2 regions of the Streptomyces nodosus genome follow, and region 1 is predicted to be linked to the other one. Evidence: riboswitches for the same ligand, from Rfam matches in the RefSeq annotation. Region 1 holds a riboswitch; the other holds the start of a gene.
The links. Region 1 has a riboswitch for S-adenosylmethionine ahead of CP978_RS10375 (aminotransferase class V-fold PLP-dependent enzyme). Riboswitches for the same ligand answer to the same signal wherever they lie in the genome.
Positions count from the first base shown of each region.

Region 2: linked by a shared signal. The riboswitch ahead of thrC (threonine synthase) and the one ahead of CP978_RS10375 (aminotransferase class V-fold PLP-dependent enzyme) in region 1 are both predicted to bind S-adenosylmethionine.

Region 1 covers NZ_CP023747.1:2,270,153-2,280,058, forward strand. Annotated here, with positions in the region: gene CP978_RS10350 (NlpC/P60 family protein) at 1-298, opposite strand, end outside; gene CP978_RS10355 (NYN domain-containing protein) at 692-2,041, opposite strand; gene CP978_RS10360 (hypothetical protein) at 2,076-2,315, opposite strand; gene CP978_RS10365 (rhomboid family intramembrane serine protease) at 2,470-3,201, shown strand; gene CP978_RS10370 (Lrp/AsnC family transcriptional regulator) at 3,198-3,479, shown strand; gene CP978_RS10375 (aminotransferase class V-fold PLP-dependent enzyme) at 3,522-4,883, opposite strand; SAM riboswitch class IV at 5,249-5,365, opposite strand; gene trpD (anthranilate phosphoribosyltransferase) at 5,566-6,630, opposite strand; gene qcrB (cytochrome bc1 complex cytochrome b subunit) at 6,771-8,408, opposite strand; gene qcrA (cytochrome bc1 complex Rieske iron-sulfur subunit) at 8,405-9,466, opposite strand; gene qcrC (cytochrome bc1 complex diheme cytochrome c subunit) at 9,463-9,906, opposite strand, start outside.
Region 2 covers NZ_CP023747.1:3,486,192-3,493,290, reverse strand. Annotated here, with positions in the region: gene otsB (trehalose-phosphatase) at 1-725, shown strand, start outside; gene CP978_RS15710 (alpha,alpha-trehalose-phosphate synthase (UDP-forming)) at 766-2,196, opposite strand; gene CP978_RS15705 (glucosyl-3-phosphoglycerate synthase) at 2,310-3,281, opposite strand; SAM riboswitch class I at 3,441-3,597, shown strand; gene thrC (threonine synthase) at 3,616-4,896, shown strand; gene CP978_RS15695 (ubiquitin-like small modifier protein 1) at 4,940-5,215, shown strand; gene CP978_RS15690 (cold-shock protein) at 5,667-5,870, shown strand; gene groL (chaperonin GroEL) at 6,536-7,099, shown strand, end outside.

The sequences.
Region 1 (9,906 bases):
CTATGCCGTCCCGCAGTTGGTTGAGATCCTCCTGGCCGCGGGCGACCTTGTCCTGCAGCGCGGAGATCTCCTTCTCCAGCTTGTCCTGCTTCTCCTTGGCCCCGTTGTACTTCTCGGTCGCCTTCTCCGCCTGCTGGTAGAGGTCGTCGACCTTGGTCTTGACCTCGTCCTTGTTCGGCTTGGCGCTGGGGGCGGCGTTGGCGGCCTGGGCACTGAGGGCCACGGCTGCGGCGGCGACGGTGGTGAGCACGGTCACACGCGTGCGGCTCGGCTGCTTGGGTCGACGGTGGGACGCCACGGGGGCGAGCTCCTTCTTCCTTCAGCCGCCTACCGACACACCGGCGGGCGGTGCCCCTCCGCCGTCACCCCTCATGAGTGATCACCCGAGCGGAGGTTCGAGCCTCGACCATAGTGACCCTCTTGTGATCAGTTCAAATCCTCACCTGAAAAATCTCGGTCACCGTCCGCATTCTTTACACATAACTCACGTGCGGTGACGCGGCCTTGACACTACGTTGCGTGAAGACTTCCCCAATCGGGGCATCCCCGGGCGGATGTTGCGGTTGACACTTACGGCACCCATGGGACGTACGGGCCATGGAGAGGCTTCGGGGCTTCGCTCCCTAAACATGGGATCGACGACATCGAATCGACGGTCGTTCTGCCCGGACAACGGCAAGGACGCCCGGTTTCACCCGAGAGTCAGACGCCTGAGCAGCATCACCGACGCGACCGGGCGCGCTCCCGCCCTGGCGACCCCGTCGGCCACCTCGCGATCGGTGGAGGCCACGATGACCGGCCGGCCTGGCGGCTCGGCGCGCACCAGCTGACGGATCAACTCATCGGCCGTGACGCCCGGCTTGGAGAACAGCACCCGCACCCCGCGCGGCGGCGCGAGCAGAACCGGCGCGGCCAGTTCCGCCCCGTCGAAGACACAGGTGACCTCGGCACCGGTCTGCGCGGCGAGCTGCGAGAGCTGCCCCAGCAGCCTGAGCCGCTGCTTCTCCAGCGGCATCTGCGGATAGCCGGTCTTGGTGACGTTGTAGCCGTCGACGACCAGATGCGCCTGCGGCAACGCGAGCAACTGGTCCAGGATCGCGGGGTCGTTCTCGGACAGCGCGCGGGCGGCGATGTCCTTGGGTGTCATCCGCCCCGGCTCCACGGCGTCCACGGTCTGGGCCGGGCGCACGGAGACCGGCGGCAGCGCCAACTCCCGCCGCAGCCCCTGGGCCGCGTCCAGCACGGTGTCCAGGAGCAGCCGCACCCGCATGTCCTCGACGCTGCGCCCCTCACGCGCCGCCCGGCGACTGGCCTCCAGGGCGGCCTCCGTCTCACCGAGGCGCGCCTTGAGCCGCCGGGTCTCGCTCTCGGCGGCGGACAGCTGCGCCTGACCCTCGGCCCGCACCGCCTCGACCTCGCCCTGGAGCTTGCGCAGGGCCGCCTCGCCGCGCTTGACGTCGCTGAGAGCGGCCCGCAGCTTACGGTGAAGCGATTCAGCTTCCTTGCGCGCCGCGTCCAGCTCCGTCCGCAGCCGCTCGGACTCGGCGCGGGTCTGGCCGCGGGCGGCCACCAGCTCCTCGCGCAGCCGGTCCAGCTCGGCCCGGCTCTCCTCGTCGACGCGCTCGGCGTCCGCGCGCAGGGCCTCCTCACCGGCGGCGGTCACCAGCTTCACCCAGCCCGCCGGGCGCAGCACATAGGCCACGGCCGCCACATCGAGCGGGTCCGCGGCCGGGGGCGGCGAGCCGGAGTCCAGGGCGCCGACCAGCTCGGGCTGGGTCTCCCTGAGCTGTTCCGCGATGCGCTGCCGGAACAGCGCATCGGTCTCCAGGGCCGCCGCCATGGCGTTGCCGGCGAACTTCGCCCTGCGACTGGGGGTGAACCGGGCGTACTGCCTCAGCTGTGCGGGCAGCTCCACGAGGGTCAGCCCACCGAAGCCGTCGGACACGATCTGCACCACACGGCGCCGCACACCGTCGGGCAGCGGACGGTCGAGCACCTCAGCGGTGCCGTCGACCGGCTCCCCGCCCGTGGTCTCCACCATCCGTCACCCCACTGTCCCCACAGGGCCGGCTCCGTCAGGAGCCGGTGCCCGGCCTGTCCACCAGTTCCACCTGATCCACGGCGTTGCACCAGCGGCAACGCACCGACTCGATGGTCTCACTGACCACCTCGCGCTCCTCGACCCTCGGTTCTCCGGCCAGATCGAGGTGGACGTACTCGACGACCTTCGACGAACGCGTGACGTCGAAGCGCGTGAGGTTGCCGCAGAGCGTGCACCGCCAGCGGGTCGTCCCGGTCGGCAGGGGAACCGTCATCGTGGCTGTTTCCTTCTTCCAGTCTCCGTGATGCGCCAGCTTCCCTGGAGCGTGTGGGTGGTAACCCTACGGCCTGACGGGCGGTCGCCGCCCGCCCGTCCCGAGCGGCGAGGCACTCTGCGCCGATCGGTCCGGTTACGCCATGCTCTGTCCCATGATCAGCACCTGGACCAGGGCGGCCACCGGAGCACTGCGGGCACATCCGGCCCCGATGACCTACGGACTGATCGGCCTGTGCTGTCTGATCTTCGTGGCCGGACCGGCCTCGGGTCTGGATCCGTCCTACGGCACCGGGGACGCGCTGCTGGCCGCGCAGCGCGCCTACTTCGCCCGCTGGGGCGTGGTGCCCGCGGAGCTGTTCGACGGGAACCCCCGGGCGCTGTTCACCCCTGCGACGGCGCTGTTCGTGCACGGAAGCTGGGTGCATCTGCTGGGCAACATGCTCTTCCTCTACGTCTTCGGAGCCATGGCGGAGGAGCGGATGGGCCACCTGGAGTTCACGCTGTTCTACCTGGGCTGCGGCTATCTGGCGCTGCTCGGGTACGCGGCGGCCAACGCCGGCTCGACGGAGACCCTGGTCGGGGCGTCCGGGGCGATCTCCGCGGTGCTCGGCGCGTTCCTGTTCCTCTTCCCCAGGGCCAGGGTGACCAGTCTCTTCCCGTTCCTGTTCTTCCTGCCGCTGCGTTTCCCCGCCTGGGTGGTGCTGCCCTTCTGGGCGGGCCTGCAGTGGATGGCGGCCCGCCGCGCCACCCAGGGCCCCGGGGTGGCCTACCTCGCCCATCTGGTCGGCTTCTCCCTGGGCTTCCTCTACGCCTGGGTGCGCCATGGCCGTACGAGTAGGGTGAAACCCCCAGCCCAGGCCCCCGAGGGAGAGCACCAGCCATGATCACCGCGATCGTCCTCATCAAGACCAGCGTGGACCGGATCCCCGAGATCGCCGAGCAGATCGCCTCGCTGGACTCCGTCAGCGAGGTGTTCTCCGTGACCGGTACCTACGATCTGATCGCGATGGTGCGGGTGCGGCAGCACGAGGATCTCGCGGACGTCATCCCGGGGCGGATCAGCAAGATCCCCGGAGTGGAGGCCACGGACACGCATGTCGCGTTCCGCACCTACTCGCAGCACGACCTGGAGGCGGCGTTCGCGATCGGCCTCGACGCCTGATCCCACGAACACCGCCCCGCGCCGGCCCGGGGTCACCCAGGGTCACACCGCCGGGACGCAGCGGCCGCCCTCCGTGCGGTACTCCCACTTCGCACCGTTCTCGACCAGCTCCCGCACCGCGGCCAGAAAGCGCTCGATGTGCTCGTCGGGCGTGCCCGCGCCGAAGCTGACCCGGATCGCGTTCAGGGAGGTCTCTCCGGGGGCCGCCTCGGGGGCGCCGCATTCCCCCTGACTCTGGGGGTCCCCGCCCAGCAGCAGGCGCACCAGCGGGTGGGCGCAGAAGAGTCCGTCGCGGACCCCGATGCCGTACTCGGCGGACAGCGCCGCGGCGAAGTGGGAGCTGTTCCAGCCCTCGACGACGAAGGAGATGACTCCGACGCGCGGGGCGTCGTCGCCGAAGAGGGAGAGCACCCTGGCCTCGGGGACCTCGGCGAGCCCCTCCCTGATCCTGCGGATCAGCTGCTGCTCCCGGGCGACGAGGGTGTCGAAGCCGGCCTGGGTGAGCGCGGTGCAGGCGGAGGCGATGGAGTAGGCGCCGATCACATTGGGCGAGCCGGCCTCGTGCCGGGCGGCGCTCTCGTGCCAGTCGACCCGCACCGCCCCGTCCTGGAGCCGGGTGACCTTCCGGCTGGCGCCGCCGCCCGCGAGGTACGGCTCGGCCCGGCGCAGCCAGTCGGCACGGCCGGCCAGCACTCCGGAGCCGAAGGGCGCGTACAGCTTGTGGCCGGAGAAGGCGACCCAGTCGACGTCCAGCCCGCGCACGGACACCGGGTGGTGCGGGGCGAGTTGGGCGGCGTCCAGGACGATACGGGCGCCGTGGGCATGGGCGGCCGCCGCGAGTTCACGCACCGGCCACAGCTCTCCGGTGACATTGGAGGCACCGGTGACACAGACCAGGGCCGGGCCGTGGGGTGCGCGGTCCGCAAGGGCACGTTCCAGGGTCCGCACGGCCTCCTGCGGGGTGCGCGGGGCGTCCAGGCAGGTCACCCGGTCCTCCGGCCAGGGCAGCAGTGCGGCGTGGTGCTCGGTCTCGAAGACGAAGACCCGGCAGTCGGCGGGCAGGGCGGCGGCGAGCAGATTGAGCGAGTCGGTGGTGGACCGGGTGAAGATCACCTGGTCCTCGGGACGGCAGTCGAGGAACTCGGCGATGGTCCCGCGGGCGTTCTCGAAGAGGTCCGTGGACAACTGCGAGAGGTAGCCGGCGCCCCGGTGGACGCTGCCGTAGTACGGCGCGTACGCCGCCACGTCGTCCCAGACCCGCTGGAGCGCGGGGGCGCTGGCCGCGTAGTCGAGGGCGGCATAGGTGACCTCGCCACCCGTGACGAGCGGGACGGTGACATCACGCCCCAGAACGGGCAGCGGGGAACAAACGGACCGGTCGGCGGCAGCGGTGGAGACGGACATGGGTGCACTCCCGTGAAAGCAGGCGGAATCACCGTGCCGGACGGCGCGCTCGACGTCGGTACGACGGTGCGCGACGGCGCCATGGCACAGGAAAAGGTGAAAGGTGAAGAGGGGTTGCGGAGGCGGGGCTCTGCGGCCCTAGGGCCTGTCTGACCATTCGCGTCGGAGAAGGCCGCGGCGTCTGGTGCCGTGCATCGCAAGGCGGAGGGTCGCCCCCGTACTGGGCGTACGTGGGCGTCCCGACAACGCGGCGAGGTGCGGTGCCAGACGTCGCGGGCCCGGCGGGAATGGCCAGACAGGCCCTAGCACATTCGCTTGCTCACGGAAGGCTCCCTCGAACGACCAGGACCCCTGGTGATACGAGGGGTCCGCGCTTGCCGCGGACCTCGCTGCCCACGGCCTGGTCTTCACCCGGGGCACCCCGCCACGGACGGAGGGTTGCCGGACAGTCGGCCGGGGCCGAATGACTGTCGCTCATGACCTGTTCAGGACGGTACGTGAAGTGATCTCCGGGCCGCAACTCATGTCCGGATGGCGGGACGTGGGCCTGCCCCGGCCCGTGGGCCGCCGCGCGGAGCGGGCGGGGAGAGCGGCACGGCGGTGTGCGGGCCGGCGCCCGTGCGGCGAGGCGGGTCGCGGGCCGGGGGAACCACACACCTCCTCGGCCCGCCCGCCGCAGGCGCTACGCGTTGCTCGCGGCCACCCACCGGTCCAGGGCGCGCTGCGCCGCCCCCGAGTCGATCGACTCCGCTGCCTTCTCCATCCCGGCCCGCAACCGGTCCGCCAGTGGGCCGTCCCCGGCCTCCAGCGCCACCAGTGCGGCGGCCGAGTTCAACAGGACCGCATCCCGCACCGGGCCCGTCTCACCCGCCAGCAGCCGTCGGGCGACCTCCGCGTTGTACGACGCGTCGGCGCCCCGCAGGGCTTCCACCGGCACCATCTCGATACCGACGTCCCGGGGGTCGAACGTCTCCTCGGTGACCTTGCCGTCGCGCACGATCCACACCCGTGACGTCGAGGTGGTCGTCAGCTCGTCCAGGCCGTCGTCGCCCCGGAAGACCAGGGAGGAGTTGCCGCGCTCGGCGAAGACGCCCGCCACGATCGGCGCCATCCGCGGATCCGCGACGCCCACCGCCTGTGCCTTCACCTTCGCCGGGTTGGTCAGCGGGCCCAGCACATTGAACGTGGTGCGGATGCCCAGCTGGCCACGTGCCGCGGCGACATGCCGCAGCGCCGGGTGGAACTTCACCGCGAAGCAGAAGGTGATCCCGGCCTCCTCGGCCACCTCGGCCACCCGCTCCACCGTCAGCCCCAGATTGACCCCGAGCTTCTCCAGCACGTCCGAGGAGCCGGACGCGGAGGACGCGGCCCGATTGCCGTGCTTGACGACCTTCGCGCCGGTGCCGGCCACCACGATCGAGGACATCGTGGAGATGTTCACCGTCCTCGCGCCGTCGCCCCCGGTGCCCACGATGTCGACGGTCGCTCCGGGCACCTCGATCACATTCGCGTGCTCGTACATCGCCCGGACGACGCCGGTGATCTCCTCGACCGTCTCGCCCTTGGCCCGCAGCGCCACCAGGAACCCGGCGATCTGGGCGTCCGTCGCCTCGCCGCGCATGATCCGGTCCATCGCCCAGGCCGTGTCGTCCGCGCTCTGGTCGTGGCCGCCGAGCAGGCCGTTCAGTACGCCGGGCCAGGAACGGCCCGCCGCGGTGTCGCCTCCAGCGGGGTTCACAGCGCTCATCAGCCGCTCCTGGGTGGGTGTGTCCCTGACGGGACGCGAGTGTGTCGACTTGCTCCACCCTATCCAGCGCGGAGCACGGCGAAGGGCCCCGTCCAGTGCATGGACGGGGCCCTTCGACCGTGGCGTGGCGTGTGCAGCGATCAGTGGTGGCCGTGGCCGCTGGTGATCTCCTTGTACTCCTCGGCCGTGGGCTTGGGGATCTGGTTGGTCTCCCCGTAGTAGCCGCTGCTGAGCTTGGCGCGCAGCTTCTCCGAGCTCTTCAGCTTCCGCTCGACACCGTTCTCGTCGACCAGCGGGCCGACCTCGACCGGCTGGTACTGGTGGTGCGCCGTGAGCGTGTGCAGCTGCTCCTGGCTGAGCGGCTCGTGGACCTCGATGAACTCACCGTGCGGCAGCCGCTTGATGATGCCCGACTCGCGGCCGTGCAGCACCTTGTCGCGGTCCCGGCGCTGGAGGCCGAGGCAGATCCGCTTGGTGATGACGAACACGATGACCGGCAGCACGAAGAAGGCGATGCGGACGAACCAGGTGATCGCGTTGATCGACAGGTGGAAGTGGGTGGCCCAGAGGTCGTTTCCACCACCCACCAGCAGCACGAAGTACCAGGAGATCCACGCGGCACCGAAGGCGGTACGCGTCGGCGCGTTGCGCGGGCGGTCCAGGATGTGGTGCTCGCGCTTGTCGCCGGTGACCCAGGACTCGATGAACGGGTAGACCGCGATCGCGACCAGGACCAGCGGGAAGATCATCAGTGGGATGAACACACCCAGGACGAGCGTGTGGCCCAGGAAGTCGATCTCCCAGCCCGGCATCACACGGATCAGGCCCTCGGAGAAGCCCATGTACCAGTCCGGCTGTGCGCCGGTGGACACCTGGTCGGCACGGTAGGGGCCGATGCCCCAGATCGGGTTGATCGTGGCGATCGCCGCGACGGCCGTGATGACACCGAAGACCAGGAAGAAGAAGCCGCCGGCCTTGGCCATGTACACCGGCAGCAGCGGCATGCCGACGACGTTGTTGTTCGTCTTTCCGGGGCCCGCGAACTGGGTGTGCTTGTGGTAGAAGACCAGGATCAGGTGGCCGACCACCAGGCCGAGCATGATGCCCGGCAGCAGCAGGATGTGGACCGAGTAGAAGCGGGCCACGAAGTCGCCGCCCGGGAACTCCCCGCCGAAGAGGAAGAACGACAGGTACGTGCCGACGATCGGCACGGACAGGATCGCGCCCTCCATGAAGCGGACACCAGTGCCGGAGAGCAGGTCGTCCGGGAGCGAGTAACCGGTGAAGCCGGTGAACATGCCCAGGACGAACAGCAGGAAGCCGAACAGCCAGTTGACCTCACGCGGCTTGCGGAACGCGCCCGTGAAGAACACGCGCATCATGTGCACGAACATGCCGGCGAGGAAGATCAGCGCCGCCCAGTGGTGGATCTGCCGGATCAGCAGACCACCGCGGACGTCGAAGCTGATGTGCATCGTCGAGTTGAAGGCCTCGCTCATCAGCTGGCCCTGCAGCGGCACATAGCTGCCGTTGTAGACCACCTCGTTCATCGACGGGTGGAAGAACAGCGTCAGATACACACCCGTGAGGATGATGATGATGAAGCTGTAGAGGCAGACCTCGCCCAACATGAACGACCAGTGGTCGGGGAAGATCTTCCGCATGTTGGACTTGGCCAGGGAGTAGATCCCCAGGCGGCCGTCGGCCCAGTCGGCGATGCGCTCGCCGGCCGGCGCCCTTCCGCGCGAAGCGGAGTCGTTGGTCGTCGTAGTACTCATCCGCGCTCCCAGAAAGCAGGACCGACGGGCTCCGCGAAGTCGCCGAGCGCTTCGAGGTAACCGTCCGCGTTGACGCCGATGCGCAGCTGCGGCAGGGCGTGACCGGCCGGGCCGAAGATGACCCGGGCACCGTCGGAGAGGTCGAAGGTGGACTGGTGGCACGGGCAGAGGGCGTGGTGCGTCTGCTGCTCGTACAGGGAGATCGGGCAACCGACGTGGGTGCAGATCTTCGAGTAGGCCACGATGCCCTCGTGGGACCACTCGAGTTCCTGCTTGTCCTTGATGTTCTCCGGCTGGAGCCGGACGATCATCAGGGCCGCCTTGGCGATCTGCGTCTGGAAGTCCTCGTCGTGCTCCTCCAGGCCCTCGGGCTTGGCGAAGGTGAGCGACCCGACCGCGACGTCCGAGGGACGCAGCGGCTGGTTGGTGTTCATGTTGACGAGGAGCTTGCCCTTGGACCACATGGTGTGCCGCAGCTTGGTCCCGGGCAGCGGGCCCAGGTCGCGCAGCAGCACCACGCCGGAGAGCGGGAACAGCGCGAGCGCGCCGAACATCGTGTTACGGATCAGCTTGCGGCGACCGAGCTGGGACTCCTTGGCGCCCTGCTGGAAGTCGTCGAGGACCTTCGCCTTGACCTCCGGCGGCGCCTCGATCGGGTGCCGCTCGTCGGCGACCTCGACGTCGGACATCAGGGTGCGGGCCCAGTGGACCGCGGCCGCGCCGATGGCGAACAGCGCCACGCCCAGCGTCAGGCCCAGCGCGAAGTTCATCGCGCTGATGTGCCCGATCGGGAAGACGTAGATCGACTTGTTCGGCTCGATGGTGACGTACGAGGCGATGAAGCCCACGGTGGCCAGCATCGACAGCGTGAACAGCAGGGCGACCGTGCGCTCGGAGCGCTTGGCGGCCCGCTCGTCGATGTCCTGGATGCGGTGCTCGTGGGGCGGCAGGCCCGGGTCGGCGAACGGGTGGTTCTCGTCCGCGACGGTCACGGCGGCACCGTGCGTGGCGTCCTGCTCGACAGGCAGGTTCTCTTCTGGAATGTCGTGGCTACTCATGACTTCTTGGCCTTTGCGGTCCGAGCGGCGACCCAGACGGCGACCGCGATCAGCGCGCCGAGGCCGAAGATCCAGGCGAACAGGCCTTCGGAAACCGGGCCGAGACCGCCCAGCGTGAGGCCACCGGGGCTCTCGGTCTGGTCGCCGTTGACCGCGTCGAGGTACGCGATGATGTCCTTCTTGTTCTGCTGCGACATCGTGGTGTCGGGGAAGGACGGCATGTTCTGCGGGCCGGTCTGCATGGCCTCGTAGATGTGCTTGGGGGCGACGCCCTCCAGGCTCGGTGCGTACTTGCCGTGCGTCAGCGCGCCACCCTTACCGGTGAAGTTGTGGCACTGGGCACAGTTGGTACGGAACAGCTCGCCACCCTTGGCGATGTCGGCACCCTCGGGGCTGTAGTCGCTCTTGGCCGGGACGGCCGGGCCGGCGCCGAGGGAGGC
Region 2 (7,099 bases), 1.2 Mb from region 1:
CCCCGATCGTCCCCGACCCCGACCAGGCCCGCGCCCACCCCGACGCGGTCCCCGCCCTCGCGGCCCTCGCCCCGAAGGTCGCCTCCGTCGCGGTCGTCACCGGCCGCCCCGCCGGGGTCGCCGTCCGCCACGGCGGCTTCGCCGGCGTACCCGGACTCGACCGGCTGGTCGTCCTCGGCCACTACGGCGCCGAACGCTGGGACGCCCGCACCGGCACCGTCCACGCCCCCGCCCCCCATCCCGGGGTCGCCGCCGTCCGCGCCGAACTGCCCGGCCTCCTCGACCGGATCGGGGCCTGGCACGGCACCTGGATCGAGGAGAAGGGCCGCTCCGTCGCCGTCCACACCCGCCGCGCCGAGGATCCGTCGGCCGCCTTCGAGGCCCTCCGCCGGCCCCTCGCCGACCTCGCCGCCCGCCACGGTCTGATCGTCGAACCCGGCCGTATGGTCCTGGAGCTGCGCCCCCCGGGGATGGACAAGGGCGTGGCCCTGCGGGAGTACGTCCGCGAGATCGGCGCCGGAGCGGTGCTGTACGCCGGTGACGACCTCGGCGACCTCTCCGCCTTCGCCGCCGTCGACAAGCTCCGCTCCGACGGCGTGCCCGGACTGCTCGTCTGCAGCGGCAGCGAGGAGGTGGCGGAACTGGCCGAGCGCGCGGACCTCGTGGTCGACGGCCCGGAAGGCGTGGTGCGCCTCCTGAGGGCCCTGGCACGACGACTGCCCTGACCGGCCGGTCCCGCCCCGTCGGCAGGCACCCGGCGGCCGGTCATCCCTCCAGGGCCGCCAGCTGGTCCAGGAACCACCGGGCCGGGGGAAGTGCCGTGGCCTGGGCGGTGAGGCGCTTGGTGCGTTCCGTGCGCTCCCCGGAAGGCATCGACAGCGCCGTGTGCAGGGCCGCCGCCGTGCCCCCGATGTCGTAGGGGTTCACCGTCAACGCCTCCTCGCCCAGCTCCTCATGGGCCCCCGCCTCCCGGGACAGCACCAGCGCACAGCCCTCGTCGGAGACCACCGGGACCTCCTTGGCAACCAGGTTCATGCCGTCCCGGATGGGGTTCACCAGGGCGACGTCCGCCAGCCGGTAGGCCGCCAGCGAGCGCGCGAAGTCGTCCTTCACATGCAGCTCGACGGGGGTCCAGCCGGGCGTCCCGTAACGGGAGTTGATCTCCGTGGCCACCCGCTGGACCTCCGCCGTGTAGGCGCGGTACACGGCCAGGTCCTGGCGGGACGGATAGGCGAAGGCGATGTGCACGACCCGTTCGCGCCACTGCGGATACGACTGGAGCAGCTCCTCGTACGCCAGCAGCCCGCGCACGATGTTCTTGGACAGCTCGGTGCGGTCCACCCGCACGATCGTCCGGCGGGGACCCCCGTCGGGGGCCGTGCCGATCTGCCGCCGCAGCGTCGCCATCCGCTCGTCCACGTCCGGCCGGTGCGCCCGTTCCCGGAGGAACTCGGCGTCCGCGCCCAGACCGTGCACCCCGACACGGGTGCCCGAGGGGATGCCGGGGCCGAGGACCGCATGACAGCAGTCCGTGAAGGCGTCCGCCCAGCGCCGGGTGAGGAACGCCGCCCGGTCCGCGCCCAGGATCCCGCCGAGCAGCTGCGCCGCGATGTCGTCGGGCAGCAGCCGGAAGTAGTCCGGCGGCGCCCAGGGGGTGTGCGAGAAATGGCCGATCCGCAGATCGGGCCGCAGCTCGCGGAGCATCCGGGGGGCCAGCGCGAGGTGGTAGTCCTGGATCAGCACCGCCGCCCCCTGACCCGCCTCCTCGGCCAGCGCCTCGGCGAACGCGCGGTTGTAGGACTCGTACGCCGCCCACTGCCGCCGGAACCCCGCGTCGAAGACCGGCTCCAGCGGCGTCTGATAGAGCATGTGGTGGATGAACCAGAGCACCGAGTTGGCGATGCCGTTGTACGCGTCGCTGTGCACCTGGGCATCGATGTCCAGCATCCGCACGCGCCGGCCGCCGGTGTCGGCCGGGTCGAGCGCGCCACCGGTCCGCCGTACGGCCTCCCGGTCGCCGTCGCCCAGGGCGGAGCAGACCCAGACGGCGTCGGTGTCCGGGCCGATCGCCGACAGACCCGAGACCAGTCCGCCACCGCCGCGCCGCGCGGTGAGCCGCCTGTCCTCGTCCAGCGCGTACGAGACCGGGCCGCGGTTGGAGGCGACGAGTACGGATGCCGTATGCGTGGAAGCCATGCCACGAAACTAGCCCGACCCGAAAACGCTCAAACGTACGGTTCGGCCGTATGCGGACCTTGGCGCAGGCCCTGGGCGAGGCCCCGCGCGGGAGCCGCACGCGGCCGTGCACCCTAGGCGGCCTCGCGCTCCAGATACTCGGTGATCTCCACCATCGGCGGCCGCTCCTCCGTGTCCACCGCATAGGTGCGTGGCTCGAAACCGCCCTCGCCCCGTTCGAACTGGGTGAGGGAGGGCCGGATCAGATGGCCCCGGGCGAGCCGGAGCTGTGCGGTGCGGTAGATCGCGGCGGCCATCCGGCCCAGCGCCCGGCCGTCCTGGTGGCGGTGGATGCGCACGCCCACATCGACCTGGGCGAGGGCGTCCAGGCCCACCAGATGCAGGGCGTCGACCAGCATGCCCAGCTCCACCCCGTACCCGACCGGGAACGGCAGCCGTTCCAGCAGGGAGCGGCGGGCGGCGTACTCACCGCCGAGCGGCTGCACGAAACCGGCCAGCTGCGGCCAGTGCATATTGAGCAGCGGGCGTGCCATCAGTTCGGTGACGCGTCCGCCCTGGCCCGCCGCGACCGCGCCGGCGGCGCCCTCGCCCGCCACGGTCAGCGGCCGGTCGTACATCGCCTTGACGAGGTCCACCCCCGGGTCGGTGAGCAGCGGGCCCACGATCCCGGTGACGAAGTCCGAGGAGAACTCCCTGAGGTCCGCGTCGACGAAACAGACGATGTCCCCCCGGGTGACCAGCAGCGAGCGCCACAGCACCTCGCCCTTTCCGGGCACGGCCGGGATGCGCGGCAGGATCGTGTCGCGGTGCACCACCCTCGCGCCGGCCGCCGCGGCGACCTCGGAGGTGCGGTCGGTGGACCCGGAGTCCACGACCACGATCTCGTCGACGAGCGGCACCCGCCGCATCAGGTCGCGACGGATGACGGAGACGATCTCGCCGACCGTCCGCTCCTCGTCGAGGGCGGGCAGCACGACGCTGACGGACGAGCCCGAGGCGCCCTTGGCGGCCAGGATCCTGTGGAGCGGGCGATCGGCGACGGACCAGGAACGGGTGCTCAGCCAGCGCTCCACTTCTTCCAGCACGGTCTGCGGCTCCTCACGTTTCACGGGGCGATGTGATCCATCTCGCGGTTCGGACGACTATCTCAACCGTCCTTGCCTTCGGTTACAGTCTTGAACAACGCCGGTGACCGTCGTATGTCGGGGGTCACCCCGGCTGTCACCAGTGAAACAACCGCATACAGCTCATCCAGAGGGGCAGAGGGAAACGGCCCGATGAAGCCCCGGCAACCCTCCAGTCGGTTCTCGTAGATCAGTGATGATCGTTTTCGCGAGGCTCCCGGCTAGGGAAGGTGCCAAATCCGTCTCACGGCGAAACGCGTCGTGAGGAAGATGAGGAGAAAGGGCCTCGCCTCATATGGCTGCGCAGACAGTTGCACGCACCACCGACTCCGTGAACCTCGGTCCCGCCGCGGCACTCTCCTGCCGGGAATGCGGCCATCGGGTGCCGCTCGGCCCGGTCTTCGCCTGCGAGGAGTGTTTCGGCCCGCTGGAGATCGCCTACGACTTCTCCGGCTATGACACGGAGGAACTGCGGAAGCGGATCGAGTCGGGCCCCGCGAACATCTGGCGCTATGCGCCGCTGCTGCCGGTCCCGTCGGACGTCGCCGACAAGCCCAACCTGAACCCGGGCTGGACCAAGCTCGTCCAGGCCGACAACCTGGCGCGCGAACTGGGCGTGACCGGCGGGCTGTTCGTGAAGGACGACTCCGGCAACCCCACCCACTCCTTCAAGGACCGGGTCGTCGCCCAGGCGCTGGAGGCGGCCCGCGCCTTCGGCTTCACCACCCTCTCCTGCTCCTCCACCGGCAATCTGGCGGGCGCGGTCGGCGCCGCCGCGGCCCGTGCGGGACTGCGCTCCTGTGTGTTCATCCCGCACGACCTGGAACAGGGCAAGGTCGTCATGGCCGCGGTCTACGGCGGCGACCTCGTCGGCATCGAGGGCACCTACGACGATGTGAACCGCTTCTGCTCCGAGCTGATCGGCGACCCGGCCGGTGAGGGCTGGGGCTTCGTCAACGTCAACCTCCGCCCGTACTACGCGGAGGGGTCCAAGACCCTGGCGTACGAGATCGCCGAGCAGTTGGGCTGGCGGCTGCCCGAACAGATCGTGGTCCCGATCGCCTCCGGCTCCCAGCTGACGAAGATCGACAAGGGGTTCCAGGAGCTGATCAGGCTGGGGCTCGTCGAGGACACGCCGTACAAGATCTTCGGTGCGCAGGCCGAGGGATGCTCGCCGGTGTCGGCCGCGTTCAAGGCCGGCCATGACGTCGTACGGCCGCAGAAGCCGGACACCATCGCCAAGTCGCTGGCGATCGGCAACCCGGCGGACGGCCCGTACGTCCTGGACATCGCCCGCCGCACCGGGGGAGCGGTGGAGGATGTGACGGACGAACAGATCGTCGACGCCATCAAGCTGCTGGCCCGCACCGAGGGCATCTTCGCGGAGACCGCCGGCGGTGTGACCGTCGGAGTGACGCGCAAGCTCATCGAGAACGGCGTCCTCGACCCGTCGAAGACGACGGTCGTGCTCAACACGGGCGACGGACTCAAGACGCTGGACGCGGTGGCCGGCACCGGGCTCACCGCCACGATCCGCCCGAACCTCGACTCCTTCCACGAGGCCGGGCTCGCGTGAGCGCCCGCCCCGCACTTCTCACCCCGACCGGAGGTCCCACCCCATGAGCGTCAACGTCCGCATTCCCACCATCCTGCGTCCCTACACCGGCGGCCGGGCCGAGGTGAGCGCCGACGGCGCCACCGTCGCGGAGGTCATCGCCGACCTGGAGAAGAACCACGCCGGCATCGCGGCCCGCGTCCTGGACGACCAGGGCAAGCTGCGCCGCTTCGTCAATGTGTACGTCAACGACGACGACGTCCGCTTCGAGCAGGGCCTTCAGACGGCGACGCCGGACGGCGCGGGGATCTCCATCATCCCGGCGGTCGCGGGCGGCTGACGGCGCCTCACCCCCGTGATCGTCGGCCCTCCGGCCGCACCGGTCTCCGAGAGTTCATCGAATTGCCCTCTCCGCGAGTGAAGCGGAGGGGGCAATTCTGCATGGTTGAGCGCGGTACAGTTGGGGAACGCGCTCCCGGTCATCCCGCTGAATGCTCTGAGTTCCTGTCGCGGGTCCGATGAGAAACAGCCAAAGTGTGCAGGGCTTTTGCGCCATTCATTCTATTTACGGGGCCCGACTTGCCCTGAATTCGGGCAAATTATTCATATATCTCCGACCGGCCAGGCCTGGATTTCTCGTCCGATTGACCTGTTGCAGACGGCAGTTGGACAGATACATTCAGCCGCGGTCGACGCGTTCCGGCGCACGCCCCCAACCGTTGGGGGGTGAGGTCTGACCCGGATCCGCGAAGTGTGGATCTGTGCAAGGGCCAGTAATAGGGGAGTTAGGCATGGCTCAGGGCACCGTCAAGTGGTTCAACGCGGAGAAGGGGTACGGCTTCATCGCGGTCGACGGTGGTGCGGATGTTTTCGTCCACTACAGCGCCATCCAGATGGACGGCTACCGCACCCTGGAGGAGGGCCAGCGGGTCGAGTTCGAGATCTCGCAGGGTCAGAAGGGGCCGCAGGCGGACATGGTCCGCGTGGCCGGCTGAAGTCGCGCGCCGACGACTGAAACCGTTCGACGTGTCGAGGGGCTCGTATCCCACCCGGGATACGAGCCCCTCGTCCCGTTCCCCTCGCCCCATCGGGTGACCACGGCCTCATGAGCCCGGGGTGTCCCGTCGGGGCACCGGCCCGTCCACCGGCGGTCCGCCGCCCGGTTCGAGCCCGGTTCGCGGGGCGTCTCGCCCGGGTCTGTCCCGGACCGCTGCGCCCGGAACGGGATAGTTCTGCCTGCCTGCCTGCCTGCCTGCCTGCCTGCCCGCCTGCCCCGGTCCGGCCCGCTCTGTGGGGCGGTACCGCGCCCTGGTGCCGTCGATGCTGCGGGACGCGCCGAGTCCGTTCGTCGGCGTTTCCCCGCCCGGCTCGGATCCGTTTCGTGAGGCTGCTCGACCCGGTGTCCAGGCCCTGGACGGCTGGGCCGGACGGCTGCCTTCGGCGCCCCCTCAAGGACCGCGCTTCGCGGGCGCACCTTGCACTCGGAGGGGGCGAGTGCTAATCATTGGCGTTAGCACTCTGAAGGTGAGAGTGACAAAAGAGGACCGGGTCGGTGAGGCCACGGGCCGGGTGGGGCAAGGAACCTCCGGTCGGGGCCGTCCGTCGCGGGCGCGGGCGCGGTCCGAAGTCATCACCCCCAGTCCTGGGAGGACCACTTCACATGGCCAAGATCATCGCGTTCGACGAGGAGGCGCGGCGTGGCCTCGAGCGCGGCATGAACCAGCTCGCGGACGCCGTCAAGGTGACCCTCGGCCCCAAGGGCCGCAACGTCGTCCTCGAGAAGAAGTGGGGAGCCCCCACGATCACCAACGATGGTGTGTCCATCGCCAAGGAGATCGAGCTCGAGGACCCGTACGAGAAGATCGGCGCCGAGCTGGTCAAGGAAGTCGCCAAGAAGACGGACGACGTCGCCGGTGACGGTACGACCACCGCGACCGTGCTCGCCCAGGCGCTGGTCCGCGAGGGCCTGCGCAACGTCGCCGCCGGTGCCAACCCGATGGCCCTGAAGCGCGGTATCGAGAAGGCCGTCGAGGCCGTCTCCACCGCCCTGCTGGAGCAGGCGAAGGACGTCGAGACCAAGGAGCAGATCGCCTCCACGGCCTCCATCTCCGCCGCCGACACCCAGATCGGCGAGCTGATCGCCGAGGCCATGGACAAGGTCGGCAAGGAAGGCGTCATCACCGTCGAGGAGTCGCAGACCTTCGGTCTCGAGCTCGAGCTCACC